Regions from separate parts of the Nocardiopsis sp. YSL2 genome, predicted to be linked through region 2. Evidence: predicted binding sites of a transcription regulator. Region 2 holds the regulator's gene; each other region holds the start of a gene.
The links. Region 2 encodes LexA, which represses DNA repair genes until DNA is damaged. Its sites were predicted from a motif close to TCGAACANNTGTTCGA; they were not measured.
Positions count from the first base shown of each region.

Region 1: the regulator LexA is predicted to act here: its motif matches at 2,287-2,302, upstream of M1P99_RS25220 (DNA polymerase III subunit alpha).
Region 3: the regulator LexA is predicted to act here: its motif matches at 1,763-1,778, upstream of ruvC (crossover junction endodeoxyribonuclease RuvC).

Region 1 is NZ_JAMOAO010000001.1:5,703,652-5,708,137, forward strand. Features, by position in the region: gene M1P99_RS25205 (Tn3 family transposase) at 162-542, shown strand; gene M1P99_RS25210 (helix-turn-helix transcriptional regulator) at 745-1,110, opposite strand; gene M1P99_RS25215 (SDR family NAD(P)-dependent oxidoreductase) at 1,167-1,940, shown strand; gene M1P99_RS25220 (DNA polymerase III subunit alpha) at 2,378-4,486, shown strand, end outside.
Region 2 is NZ_JAMOAO010000001.1:904,633-909,118, forward strand. Features, by position in the region: gene M1P99_RS03875 (vitamin B12-dependent ribonucleotide reductase) at 1-76, opposite strand, end outside; gene nrdR (transcriptional regulator NrdR) at 222-704, opposite strand; gene lexA (transcriptional repressor LexA) at 1,400-2,077, shown strand; gene M1P99_RS03890 (S9 family peptidase) at 2,144-3,211, shown strand; gene M1P99_RS03895 (hypothetical protein) at 3,227-3,835, opposite strand; gene M1P99_RS03900 (hypothetical protein) at 4,180-4,486, opposite strand, start outside.
Region 3 is NZ_JAMOAO010000001.1:4,636,718-4,641,203, reverse strand. Features, by position in the region: gene ruvB (Holliday junction branch migration DNA helicase RuvB) at 1-479, opposite strand, end outside; gene ruvA (Holliday junction branch migration protein RuvA) at 530-1,150, opposite strand; gene ruvC (crossover junction endodeoxyribonuclease RuvC) at 1,200-1,748, opposite strand; gene M1P99_RS20365 (NUDIX domain-containing protein) at 2,091-2,900, shown strand; gene M1P99_RS20360 (J domain-containing protein) at 2,931-4,022, shown strand; gene M1P99_RS20355 (hypothetical protein) at 4,081-4,486, shown strand, end outside.

The DNA of each region.
Region 1 (4,486 bases), 4.8 Mb from region 2:
CACCCGCTGTGGCCCTCCGGCAGGGTTTGCCAGGCTCACCCGCTGCCGGTCTCTCCCAGCGGAAGGGCCGCCATGGCCAGCCCCCGAACGCCTCTGTTGGACAACTCCTCCGGAGTCAAGCCCTCCACCGTGCACGCCGACAGCAAGGGCAGTCGGCGCCGGTGTTCACCCTGGCCACCCTGTTCGGGTTCGACCTGATGCCCCGGATCCGCAACTTCGCCGACCTCACGTTCTTCCGTGCTTCGGACAAGGTGATCTGCCCGAGCACGGACGAGCTGTACGGGGAGCGGGGGCACAACGTCATCGACTGGAAGCTGATCCAGCGACACTGGCGCGACCTGATGCAGGTCGCCGCCTCCATCAGCCAGGGGCGGCTCTCCTCGGCGGCGGGCCAGGCGGCCGAGGGCGTCCGCTCACCGGCAAGCACCGAGGCCGGTCGACGGGGCCCGGTCATCCGGCCAGGGCACCCGGCTCGGTGCCATGCGCGGGCGGTGCCGGCGCGGAACGCCTCGCACGCCCCGGCGGACGCGGACACCGGGTGACCGGGGGCGAGCCGGTGGACGGTGCCCGTCGTCGAGCCTCCCGGAGCGCGGATGGCCACCGCGCCTCGCTCCCTGCGTTACGGGGGGCGTTCGCCCGGGACGGCGCGACCGCAGATGGTCCCCCTCGGCGATGCGCGGGGGCAGGCCGACGAGGCCGTCGAGGGCCTGCGGCTCGATGCCGAGGGTCAACCCGCACCGGGTGTCAGCGGCAAGCGGCCGAGGAGCCGGCGCCGGGGGCGAGGTGGACGCCGCCGCCCACGTCCTCGGCGCCGGCCGCCCCCAACAGGGCCCCGACCAGTCCGGGGAAGCGCTCATCCAGGTCCTGGCGGCGCAGCGTGACGAAGCAGCGGGTGCCCTCCTGGCGGGTGCGGGTCACCCCCGCATCGCGCAGGACCCGCAGGTGGTGGCTGAGCGTCGACTTGGCCACCGGCGCCCGCAACTCCCCCCAGCCGCGTTCGGCGCCGTCGGCGAGCACCCGAACGAGCCCGATGCGCAACGGGTCGCTGAGCGCCGCCATCACGTCGGGCAACGACAGTTCCTCGGTCACCGGGTGGTGTGCGCGTCTCATACTCCCCATGCTAGCTTGTTCGATATTCGACGAACAACGAACAAAGGAGTCGAGAGTTGAGCGAGCCGCAGCAGCACCAGCACACCGACCTCACCGGCCGGGTCGCCATCGTCACCGGGGCCGGGTCGGGCATCGGCCGCGCCACCGCGATCGCCCTGGCCCGCGCCGGAGCCCGCGTCCTGGGGGTGGGCCGGCGCCACGAGGCGCTCCAGGCCACCGCCGCCCACCACCCCGGCATCGCCGCCCACCCCGCCGACCTCCGCGCCCCCGACGCCCCCGCCCAGGTGGCCCAGGCCGCGACGCAACGGTGGGGCCGCATCGACGTGCTCGTCAACAACGCCGGCGCCACCGCGATGATGCCGCTGGCCGACACCGACGCGGACCGCGTCGCCGCGCTGTTCGCGCTCAACGTCACCGCCCCCAGCCTCCTGGCCGCCGCGGCCCTGCCGTACCTGCGCGACCAGAGGGGGACGATCGTCAACGTCTCCAGCACCTATGGCCACCGGCCGATGCCCGGCGCCGCCCACTACGCGGCCTCCAAGGCAGCCATCGAGCAGTTGACGCGCTGCTGGGCGCTGGAGCTGGCCCCCGATGGGGTGCGGGTCAACGCCCTGGCGCCGGGCCCCACCGAGAGCGAGGCACTCTCGGCGGCCGGGCTCACCGAGGCCGACGCGGCCCGGGTCAAGGAGAGCGAGGCCGCGCAGATCCCGCTGGGCCGCCGCGGTGAACCCGACGAGGTCGCCCAGTGGGTGCTGCGGCTCGCCGACCCGGGCACGACCTGGCTCACCGGGCAGGTCCTCACCATCGACGGCGGCCTCGAACTCACCTGATTCCGGGCCGCGCCCGGGAAACCGGGACCGGGGGGAGAGCGGGTCCCGCCCCGCCGAGACCTGGTGCGGGTCCACCGCTGACATCGAGCCGCCGGCCTCGGTGAAGTCGGGGTGGAGCGGCGCGGCGGCCAGGCTCGGCGAGGCGCGGACGCCCGGGGTCGAGCAGGCGCGGTTCCGCGGTGACCGCCTGCTCGACGCCTCGCCCCCGCCCATGCGCAGCGTTCTCTTCGACGGCGGGATCCCCTGTCCTGTCGGCGATCCTGCGTCTGGGCGACAGCTCCTGGGCCACCCGGGCTCGCGTTTGGGCAGGTCAGGGGTTTGTGTTCGCGACGATTCGAGCTATGATTCGTACATAAGTTCGATTTCGGCACTTCTTCCCCGTGGGTCACATCAGCACCCGTGCCGAACCCGGTGCACCACCCCAGGGGAGGAACCACATGCCGCAGGCCCACGGGCACGCGGACTTCGCGCACCTGAACGTCGTCTCCTCGGCCTCGGCCCGCTACGGCACCACCCCGCCCGAGCGACTCGTCGAGCGCGCCGCGGAACTCGACATGGGCCTGCTCGCCCTCACCGACCGCGACGGCGTCTACGGCATGGTCAAACACGTACGCGCCTGCCAGAAGGCGGGGCTGCGCCCCGTCCTGGGCTGCAATCTGGCCGTGGCCGCCCCCGACGGAGGCCGCGTCACCCTCCTGGCCCGCGGCCGACGCGGCTGGGCCTCCCTGTGCCGCCTGGTCACCCAGGCCCACGACACCACGGCCGACACCCCCGCCCTGTCCCTGCACTCCCTGGCCCAGCACGCCGACGGCCTCGTCGTCCTGCTCGGCCCCGAGTCCGACGTCGGCACCGCCCTGACCCAGGACCGCCCCGGCCTCGCCCAGCGCCTCCTGGACCGCTGGCACGCCACCGCCGAGACGGTGATCGAACTCGTCGACCACTACACCCCCGGCCACCGGCACACCGCCCAGGCCCTCCTCGACCTGGCCGCCCGGACCCGCACCCTGGCCGTGCTCACCAACGCCGTCCGCTACCCCCGCCCCACCGACGCCGAGGTCGCCCACGTCCTGGACGAGGCCCGCCGCTGGCTGCCCGGCGGCACCCGCCCCGGGCCCGCCACCGCCCAGGCCCACCTCAAGAGCGGCGCACAGATGCTGGAGGTCGCCCGTCGCCTGTGCGGAGACGACACCGCGGCCCGCCGCCTGATCGCCCACACCAACGCCCTGGCCGCCTCCTGCGCCATGGACCCCGACGCCGACCTGGGCATGGACCGCGCCCACATGCCCGACGTCCACGACCCCCGCGACCGCCTGTGGCGCGACTGCGAGGACGGCCTGCACCGGCTCGGCCTGCACCGCGACCCCGACGCCGTGCACCGCCTGGCCGGTGAACTGGAGGTCATCGAGAACAAGGGCCTGTCGGCCTACTTCCTCACCGTCGCCGACGCCGCCGCGCGCATCCGCGACAAGGGCATCCGGTGCTCCATCCGCGGATCGGGCACCGGCAGCCTGGTCAACCACCTGCTGGGCATCTCCGCGATCAACCCCCTGGACCACGGGCTGCTCATGGAGCGCTTCCTCAGCCACAGCCGCAGCGGCCTGCCCGACATCGACCTGGACGTGGAGTCCGCCCGCCGACTGGAGGCCTACGACGCGGTCTTCGCCGCCTACCCCGACACCGCCTGCGTGTCCATGATGGAGACCTATCGCGCCCGCAGCGCCATCCGCGACGTCGGCGCCGCGATGGGGATCCCCCCGCACGAGATCGACACCCTGGCCAAGGCCTTCCCCCACGTGCGCGCCCGCCGCATCCGCTCCGCCGCCCAGGACCTGCCCGAACTGCGCGGTTTCCAGGGCACCGGCCTGGGCTCGGCCGCCGCCCAGACCCTCTTCCGGCTCGCGGAGAGCCTGGACGGCCTGCCCCGCCACATCGCCATGCACCCCTGCGGCCTGGTCGTCTCCGGCTCCACGCTGCGCGAGCGCACACCCCTGGAACCCAGCCGCGCCGGCTACCCCATGGTCCAGTTCGACAAGGAGGACGTGGAGGAGATGGGGCTGATCAAACTCGACGTCATCGGTGTGCGCATGCAGTCGGCCATGTCCCACGCCCGCGACGAGGTCGCGCGCACCACCGGCGAACACCTGGACCTGGACGCCCTGCCCCAGGACGAGTCCACGTACCGGATGATCTCCTCCTCGGCCACCCTGGGCTGCTTCCAGATCGAGTCGCCCGGCCAGCGCGAACTCGTCAGCCGCCTGCGCCCCACCGACATGGACGACCTGATCTGCGACATCTCCCTGTTCCGGCCGGGCCCCGTCGGCAGCGACATGATCACCCCCTACCTGGCCGCCCGCGACGGCCTGAGCCCACCGATCCACCCCTCCCCCGTCCTGGCCGACCTGCTCGCCCCGACCGGCGGGGTCGTGATCTTCCACGAGCAGGTCATCGGGACCCTGCACGCCATGACCGGCTGCGGCCTCGACCAGGCCGAGTCGATGCGCCGACGGCTCGGCACGGAGGAGGGCCGAGCCCAGGTACAGCAGACC
Region 2 (4,486 bases):
AGATGCGCTTCATCTTCAGGCCCTTGCGGCTCCCCTTGCCCTTGCGTCCCGTTGGTCCACTGGTGGTTTCCGTCATTGCGGCAGTTCCCCTGAAAGCTTCGTGAGCACGGTCGGTGCGGCCGTGCGCTGCGTTGTGGGTGACGAGTGGCCCGTGGATGGCCGGGGCCACCCGCGCGGCTGTGGTGCGTGGCCGTCGCGCGGACGGCGGAGCGTGCGGAGGGTCAGGGGGCGGCGGCCGTGTCGGACCGGGAGTCCGCCTCGCGGTCGGCGCGCAGGCTGGCGATCTCCGCCTCGAAGTCGGCGAGGCTCTCGAACCCGCGGTACACGCTGGCGAAGTGCAGGTAGGCGACCTCGTCCAGGTCCCGCATCGGTCCGAGGATGGCCAGGCCGATCTCGTGGGCCGGGACCTCGGCGACACCCCGTCCGCGGATCTCCTCCTCGACCTTCTGGCCGAGTTTGGCGAGGGCGTCCTCGGAGACGGGCCGACCCTGGCACGCCCTGCGTACCCCGGCGATGATCTTGGTGCGGCTGAAGGGCTCGGTGACCCCGGAGCGCTTGGCGACCATCAGAAGGACGGTCTCCTGGGTGGTGAAGCGGCGTTCGCACACCGGGCAGGAGCGGCGGCGGCGGATGGCCGCGCCGTCGTCGGTGGACCTGCTGTCGATCACCCTGGTGTCCGGATGGCGGCAGAACGGACAGTGCACCTGCTTCACCTGCTTCCCTCGCCGACAACCCGCACCTCTACTAAACCACAACTTCTGGACAACCGCCCCAAGAGCCGCACCAGATGTTGTGGTCGAACCTAAACCCCAGAGGACACACCCGCAACCCTGCCGGGCGCGTGTCCCGCGCACACGGCGGAGGCCGCCGCACGGGGCGCGGCGGAGGTCACACGGATGGCGGGGGCGGGGGTTGCGGACCGCCCCTGACGGGCGTTCGACACCTCCGCAAGGATAGCGGCGACGGCGGCCGCGACCCACGTGACACGGCGGCGCCGCGAAGCCGGAACGCCCGCGGACCAAGGGTTCGCGCCCGCTCACGCGGGTGTGGAGACGAGTCCCACACCCCGGACCGGACCGACCGGGAGAACCGGGTCGGCCCATTCCGCGGACGCGGTGCCGCGAACGCGTGTAGACACGTAAGTGGAGGACGGAATTGGGCCGCGAATAGCTCGCCGGAAGGAATGGTCCACAGACTCGAACGCTTGTTTGATATCACCGTACGCAACGACTAAAGTTGACCTTGATTTCACACCGGTTTCGCCATCACGTGGACCCCAGGTCGGCGCGATCGCCCCGCCGGTGGTGGACACACGCAAGCAGGCCCAGACCGAACCGAATGCCGAGGAGGCCCGGCCGTGCCGGAGGACAATCCCGGAACCGTAGATTCCACCACCGTTCTGGCACCCGTAGGGGAAACGAGCGGGCCCGCGTCCGAGACCCCCAAACTCACCGCACGCCAACAGAGCGTCCTGAACTGCATCCAGCGGTACGTGCGCGAACGGGGTTTCCCGCCCTCCATCAGGGAAATCGGCGACGCGGTCGGTCTGTCCAGCCCGTCCAGCGTGGCGCACCAGCTCAAGGTGCTCCAGCGCAAGGGCTACCTGTACCGCGACCAGAACCGCCCGCGGGCCGTCGAGCTGCGCAGTCCCGGGTCGGCCACCGGCCGGACCGTGACGCCGGAGGACCTGGACCCGTCCCGCGCCGCCGCGGTGCCCCTGGTCGGCCGGATCGCCGCCGGTGGCCCCATCCTGGCCGAGGAATCGGTCGAGGACGTGCTCGCCCTCCCCCGGCAGCTCGTGGGCGAGGGACAGCTCTTCATGCTCACCGTGGTGGGCGACTCCATGGTGGACGCCGCCATCACCGACGGCGATCTCGTCGTCGTGCGCCAGCAGCCCGACGCCAACAACGGCGACATCGTGGCGGCCCTGCTGGACGACGAGGCGACCGTCAAGGTCCTGCGACGCGAGGCCGACGGCCACGCGTGGCTGATGCCCCGCAACGACGCCTACGAGCCGATCTCCGGTGACAACGCCACCATCCTCGGCAAGGTCGTCTCCGTGATGCGCCGGGTCTGACCGGCACCCGGCCCGGCTCGCCCGGGCCGGGGCCGCCGGGCCGGTGTCGGCCGCTACCCTGAGCACGTGCCGACACCTTCCTCCTCCCCCGTGCGCGGGGCCCGTCTCGCCCTGGCCGCCGGCTGCGCGGCCCTCACCCTGGCCGTGGCCTCGGCGTGCACCGCCGGGGACGACTCCTCCGTGGAACCCCCGGGCAGCGACGGAGCCGAACGCGAGCTGACCTTCGAGGGCGGCGGTCGCGAGGTCTCGGCGACCCTGACACTGCCGTTGCGCACGTCCGGCCCCGTTCCCGGAGCGCTGATCATCTCCGGCAGCGGCCCCACCGACCGGGACGGCAACAGCCCGCTGCGCCCGGAGGCCGAGACCAACTGGAACCTGGCGCGGGTCCTGGCCGAGGCGGGCGTGGCCTCGGTGCGCTACGACAAACTCGGCAGCGGTGACTCCGCCGAGGAGGTCGATCCCGAGGCACCGGTCGACCCACAGGTCTTCGACGACGAGGTCGCGGCGGCCTACGCCGAGCTCGTCGCCCAGCCGGAGGTCGACCCCGAGCGCACGGTCGTCGTCGGACACAGCGAGGGCGCGCTGTACGCCCTGCGCGCCCACGACATCGTCGACGCCGAGCCCGCGCGGATCCTGGCGGCCCCTCCCGGCACCCGCTACCTCGACCTCATCGACCGCCAGATCACGGAACAGGCGCGCCAGGCCGAGGCCGCGGGACGGCTCCCGGAGGCCCAGGCCCGTGAGCTGCTCTCCGACGCCCGCTACGGCCGGGCCGAGGTGCGCGCGGGCCGCGAACTGAACGACGACATCGACTCCTTCGGGGTGTACACCCCGCAGAACCAGGACTTCCTCGCCTGGATCGACTCCTTCGACCCCGTGGACCTGGCCGCGGACCTGCCCGCCGACACACCCGTACTGGTGCTGTGGGGTGAGCAGGACGCCCAGGTCTCCGAAGAGGACGTCGACCGGCTGATGACGGGGCTGCCCGACGCCCGGCGCGTCGACCTGCCCGGCGCGGACCACATCCTGCGCGAGTTCCGGGACGAGCCGGGCGCCGCGGTGCTCGACTCCGACCGGCCGTTCTCCGCCGAGGTCGCGCCGGCCGTGGAGGAGTTCCTCGACACCGCCTGGTGACGGGGCCGCGGTACGTCAGTCGGGCAGGTCGGCGACGACGTCCTCGGCCAACCGCACGGCACCCGCCACCGCCTGTTCCTCATCGATCGACCGGGTGGCGCCGTAGTCGGCCGCGGCACTGTGGCACGTTTCCAGGTACAGGTTGGACACGCGCACACCCGCGCAGCCCGTGGCGAAGGTGCCGGGGTGGGCCCACGTGAACGCCTCGTCGCCGAGCCCTTCCAGGTGCTCGCGCTCGGAACCGGCCGACGAGCGCAGGTTGTCGGCGGCCGTGTCCACCCCGCCAGGGTCGGGTGCGACGACCGCGACCAGTGTGGCAGTGGCCGGGACAGCGCTGCCCTCCCCGCCGGGGGTGGCCCAGCGGCACTGCCACCCGCTGCCGAAGGTCTCCTGATCACCGCCGATCGGCTCCTGGACCTCCAGCGCGTGCGCGGGGACCAGGTCGTCGAGCGCGTCGGTCTCCCCGATCGAGCACTCGGGCGCGGCGTCGAAGTCGCCCTGCTCCAGGACGTCCCTGCTGGCCACGAACCAGATGGCGCCCGCCACGAGCAGGAGCACCACGAGCACGGCCGCGATCACGCCGACGACGGCGCAGCCCCGGCTCTGCGGCTGGGCCGACGGCACGGTCCCTGGAGGGTGACCCGAGCCGGCCCCCGGACCCGCGTACTCGCCGGGGCCCCAGCCTGCTCCGGGGCCCGGCCGCCACCCGGCGTCCGAGTCATGGCCGCGGACCGGGTACGCGCCGGAGGGCGGACCCGTCCCGGGGTCCGGGTGGTCACCGGAACCCCGGCCGACGCCGGGTTCCGGCCGCCACCCGGCGTCCGAGTCGTGGCCACGGGCCGGGTGTCCGTCGGGGGCCGTGTGCCGACCGGGAGGCGTGCCCGGGCCGGGGCCCGGGGCGTCGGCGGGGGATGCGGGCTCGGGGTGCGGGTTCGGATCCGGGCCGGGGCCGTCGGAACCGGGCACGGTCACAGGACCTCCCCGAGCCGGTCTGCGGCGTCGACGGCACGGTCGCGGGCCGCCTCGAACTCCTGGCCGACGCCGGCGTAGGAGACCCGTACCACCAGGTTGTCGGTGTAGAAGGCCAGTTCGGCGGTGCCCGGCGCCTGGCCGCGCCACACGCTCGCGGGCAGATCGTCGGCCAGCGGGACGTCCTCGCCTCGGACGGGGACCATGGCCTCGTAACCGGCCCTCGCGGCCTCGTCCCCGGCCACCGGGGTCTCGCCGGAGGCGTCGGTGAAGCGCGCGGACAGGTCCACGCGCAGCGTCTCGGGG
Region 3 (4,486 bases), 3.7 Mb from region 2:
GCGATCTCGATGGGGATCGCCGTGGCGCCGGGGCCCTTGCCCACGACCACGTCGACCCGGAAGTCCTCCATGGCGACGTAGAGCATCTCCTCGGCGGGGCGGGCCATCCGGTGGATCTCGTCCAGGAACAGGACCTCGCCCTCCTGGAGGGTGGAGAGCACGGCGGCCAGGTCACCGGAGCGCTCGATGGCCGGACCGGAGGAGATGCGCAGGGGTACACCGAGCTCACCGGCGATGATCATGGCCAGGGTGGTCTTGCCCAGCCCGGGTCCGCCTGACATCAGGATGTGGTCGGGTGCGCGGCCGCGCCGCTGGGCGCTGTGCAGGACCAGGGAGAGCTGCTCGCGGACGCGCTCCTGCCCGACGAACTCGGTCAGCGCCCGGGGGCGCAGGGCACCCTCGAGCTGCCGTTCGTCACCGTGGACGTCGGGTGAGACGGCGTCGCGCTCGTAGGCCGACGGCTCGTCCGTGGGTTCCATGGGGGCCAGATCTCCTTGCTGGGGCGTGTTCGGTTGACGCCGCGCACACCCTAGGCGCGGCTGAGCCTGCGCAGGGCGCTGCGCAGCAGGACGGCGACATCGGAGGTGTGCTCGGCCTCGGCGGCCACCGCGGAGGCGGCGGTCTCGGCGTCCTTGGCCGACCAGCCGAGGTTGACCAGGCCGGAGACCACCTGTCCGCGCCAGGCGCCGTCGGGACCGGAGTCGGGCTCCGGCCCGGTCGTGCCGGGCAGGGTGCCGTCGGTGAGGACCGGTCCTTCGAGCTTGCCCGCCAGCTCCAGCACGATGCGCTGGGCGCCCTTCTTGCCGATCCCGGGCACCCGCGTCAGAGCCGCGGTGTCCTCGGTGGCCACCGCGTGGCGCAGGCTGGCCGGGCTGTGCACCGACATCATGGCCAGAGCCAGCCGGGGGCCGACCCCGGAGGCGGTCTGGACCTGCTCGAACATGTGCTTCTCCTCGTCGTCGGCGAACCCGAAGAGCGTCAGGGACTCCTCGCGGACGACGAGGCTGGTGGCGACGGTGCCGGTCTCGCCCACGTGCAGGCGCGACAGGGCGGCGGGCGTGCACTGGACGGTCATGCCGACCCCGCCGACGTCGATCACGGCGGTGCCTGCGCCGCGTGCGGCCACGCGGCCGGTGAGGAACGCGATCATGGGGTGGGGGCACCCGAGGGGGTGCCCGTCTCCTTCCTGGGGGCGGGTGTCACCGGCCCCGCGCCTGGCGGGCCAGTTCGACCTTGCGGGCGAAGTCCTGCTGTGCCTGGGCCACGCGGGCCTGGGCGCCGCCGCGCCAGATGTGGCAGACGGCCAGGGCGACGGCGTCGGCCGCGTCGGCGGGCTTGGGGGGTGAGTCGAGTCTGAGGATACGCGCGACCATGTGCCCGACCTGCGCCTTGTCCGCGCGTCCGCTGCCGGTGATGGCGGCCTTGGCCTCGCTGGGCGTGTGCAGGGCGACGGGCAGCCCGCGCCTGGCGGCGCAGACCAGGGCGATGCCGCTGGCCTGGGCGGTGCCCATGACCGTGCTGAGATTGTGCTGGGCGAAGACCCGCTCGACGGCCACGGCGTCGGGCCTGTGGAGGTCGAGCCAGGCGTCGATGCCGCGTTCGATGGCCACGAGGCGCTGGGGGAGGTCGTCGTCGGGACTGGTCCGGACGGCCTCGGCTCCGAGCAGGGTCAACGGGCGGCCGATGGCGCCTTCGACGGCTCCGACACCGCACCGGGTGAGTCCTGGGTCGATCCCCACCACGCGCACCTGAGCCACCCTTCTCGAACGTCCGTTCGCACCATGCTAGCGCCGCCCGCCGACTCCGGCCCCTGCCGCACCGGGCGTGTCGGCCGCCGAGGACGCACCCGCCCCGGCCTCGGAGGCGCGATGGACAGACGTAGCACGGTGGGGACGCACAGTGCCACATCGGGCGCCCGAGGACCATCACACGAGCGCTCCCCGCCGGGTGCGCCCTTTCCGGCCACCCTCGATCCGGCGGGCGGGTCGACCGGGCGCCGCGCACCGAAAGGGGATGGACGGCACGCAGCACCGGTGCTAGGTTAATCTCAACAAGAGAAAAACTCACTCTGAGACGAACTAGGGGCGCGCGTGACCGACGAGCGGACACCACGGCGGGACGACGGCGAACGCCGCTTCCTGGACGACTACGACCCCGCTGCCTACGCACCGGCCGCGGTCACCGTGGACGTCGTCGCCCTCACCATCCGCAGCGGTGTCCCCCACGTGCTGCTGATGCGCCGGTCGGCGCGCCCACAGCTCGGCTGGTGGGCCCTGCCCGGCGGGTTCGTCCGGGCGCAGGACGGCCCGGAGGGCCCCGCCGACCCCGACCTGCCCGACGCGGCCCTGCGCGTGCTGTCGCACAAGACCCCGCTGCCCACCGAGATCCACCTCGAACAACTGGGCACCTACGGCGCGATCGACCGCGACCCGCGCATGCGCGTGATCTCCGTGGCCTACGTGCTCCTGGCCCCCGACCTGCCCGACCCGGACACCGGCGCCGACGAGGCCGCGTGGATCCCCTGGTCCGCGCTCGGCCACGGCGTCGGCGACAGCGGCCCCGGCGGCCGTGCCGCGATCGAACTCGCCTTCGACCACGCGCGCATCGTCGCCGACGCGGTCGAGCGCGCCCGCTCCAAGCTGGAGTACACGGCTCTGGCCACCGCCTTCCTGCCTCCCGAGTTCACGATCACCGCTCTGCGCGAGGTCTACGCGGCCGTGTGGGGACGCCCACTGCACGGGGCCAACTTCCACCGCAAGATCCTCGCCACCCCGGGGTTCGTCGAGGACACCGGCCGCCTGGCCGACCGGGGCGGATCCGGCGGCGGCCGCCGCGCCCGGCTGTACCGGCCCGGCGGCGCCGCCTTCCTGCACCCGCCGCTGCTGCGCGGCGCCCCCTGACCCCCTCCCCCGCGCCCACGGAGGCCGCAGATGAGCACCGCCGACGACTTCGACACCGCACTGGGGGAACTGGACATGTCGGACTACCCCATGGCGCTGTTCGGTCCCCTGCCACGCGACGGCTCACCCCTGCCCCCGGCCGCCACCGCCGCCTACCGGCGCCTGGCCCGCCTGCTCCACCCCGACCGCGCACCGGAGGGCCGCACGGCGGAGGCCACCAGGGCCTTCGCCAAGCTGACCGGTCTCTGGTCGGCCTACCGCGACACCGCCGAGGGCGGCCCGGGCCTGGACGAGGTCACCCTCACCGCGAAGACGCACACCTACCACCTGCACCGGGGCGCCGACCCGCTGGCCGCGGGCGACATCGCCGACCTGCACGGCGCCCGCTACCGGGACGGCGGCACCTGGCGGGAGGCGGTGCTCAAACTGCCGCGCTCACACCACGACAACGACCTGGTGAACGCCGAGGCGAACGCCCTGCGCCGCCTGCGCGAGCGAGTGCCCGAGCGGGCACGCGCGTTCCACCCCGAGCTCATCGAGCAGATCCGCCACCGCGACGCCGCCACCGGCGTGGAGCGGCGCGGCAACGTGCTCGCCCGGCTGCGCGGATTCCACAGTCTGGCCGACGTCCGCCGTGCCTACCCCGACGGAGTCGACCCGCGCGACGCGGCGTGGATGTGGCGGCGCCTGCTGGTCGCGGTGGGCAGCGCGAGCCGGGCCGGGGTCGTGCACGGCGCCGTGGTGCCCGAACACGTACTGATCCACCCCGAAGCACACGGCCTGGTGCTCGTGGACTGGTGTTACTCGGTGACCTCGGCCGCCGCGCACACCGCGCCGCACATCCCGGCCATGGTGGCCCACCGCAAGGACCTGTACCCCGAGGAGGTGCTGGACCGCGCACCCGCCGTGCCCGCCACCGACATCCACATGGCGACCCGGTGCATCGAACACGTGACCGCCGGGCGCCTGCCCCGACCGCTGAACACGTTCGCCCTCGGCTGCACCCTGCCCCGGCCCCAGCGCCGGCCCTACGACGGCATCCGCCTCCTGGCCGAACTCGACGAGGCGCTGGAGCGGGTGTTCGGCCCGCGCCGGTTCCGCCCCTTCCACATGCCCGCCTGACCTTCCCTGCGGCCGCGCCGCGGCCGCAGGGCCACCCACCACCCCGAGGAGGCTTCCCATGGGAAGCAGCAACTGGTCCACCGACGCCTACCACGCCCGCGCCGCCTACAACGCCGCCGCCGGATCCAGCAGCTTCGCCTACACCGACGATGTGGCCTCGACCATGCCGCGCAGTACGTGGAGGACCCACGAGACCCTCGATCCCAAGGACGTGGCCGTCCGCGAGAGCCGCGACTCCGACGCCCACCCCGAGTCGCTGGCCGTCTCGGTGCTCTTCGACGTCACCGGCTCCATGGGGCGCGTGCCCCGCCTCCTGCAGAGGAAGCTGCCGGACCTGTTCGGCCTGCTGCTGCGCAAGGGCTACGTGGAGCACCCGCAGATCCTGTTCGGCGGGATCGGCGACGCCACCTGCGACCGCGCCCCGCTCCAGGTCGGGCAGTTCGAGTCCGGCAACGAACTGGAGG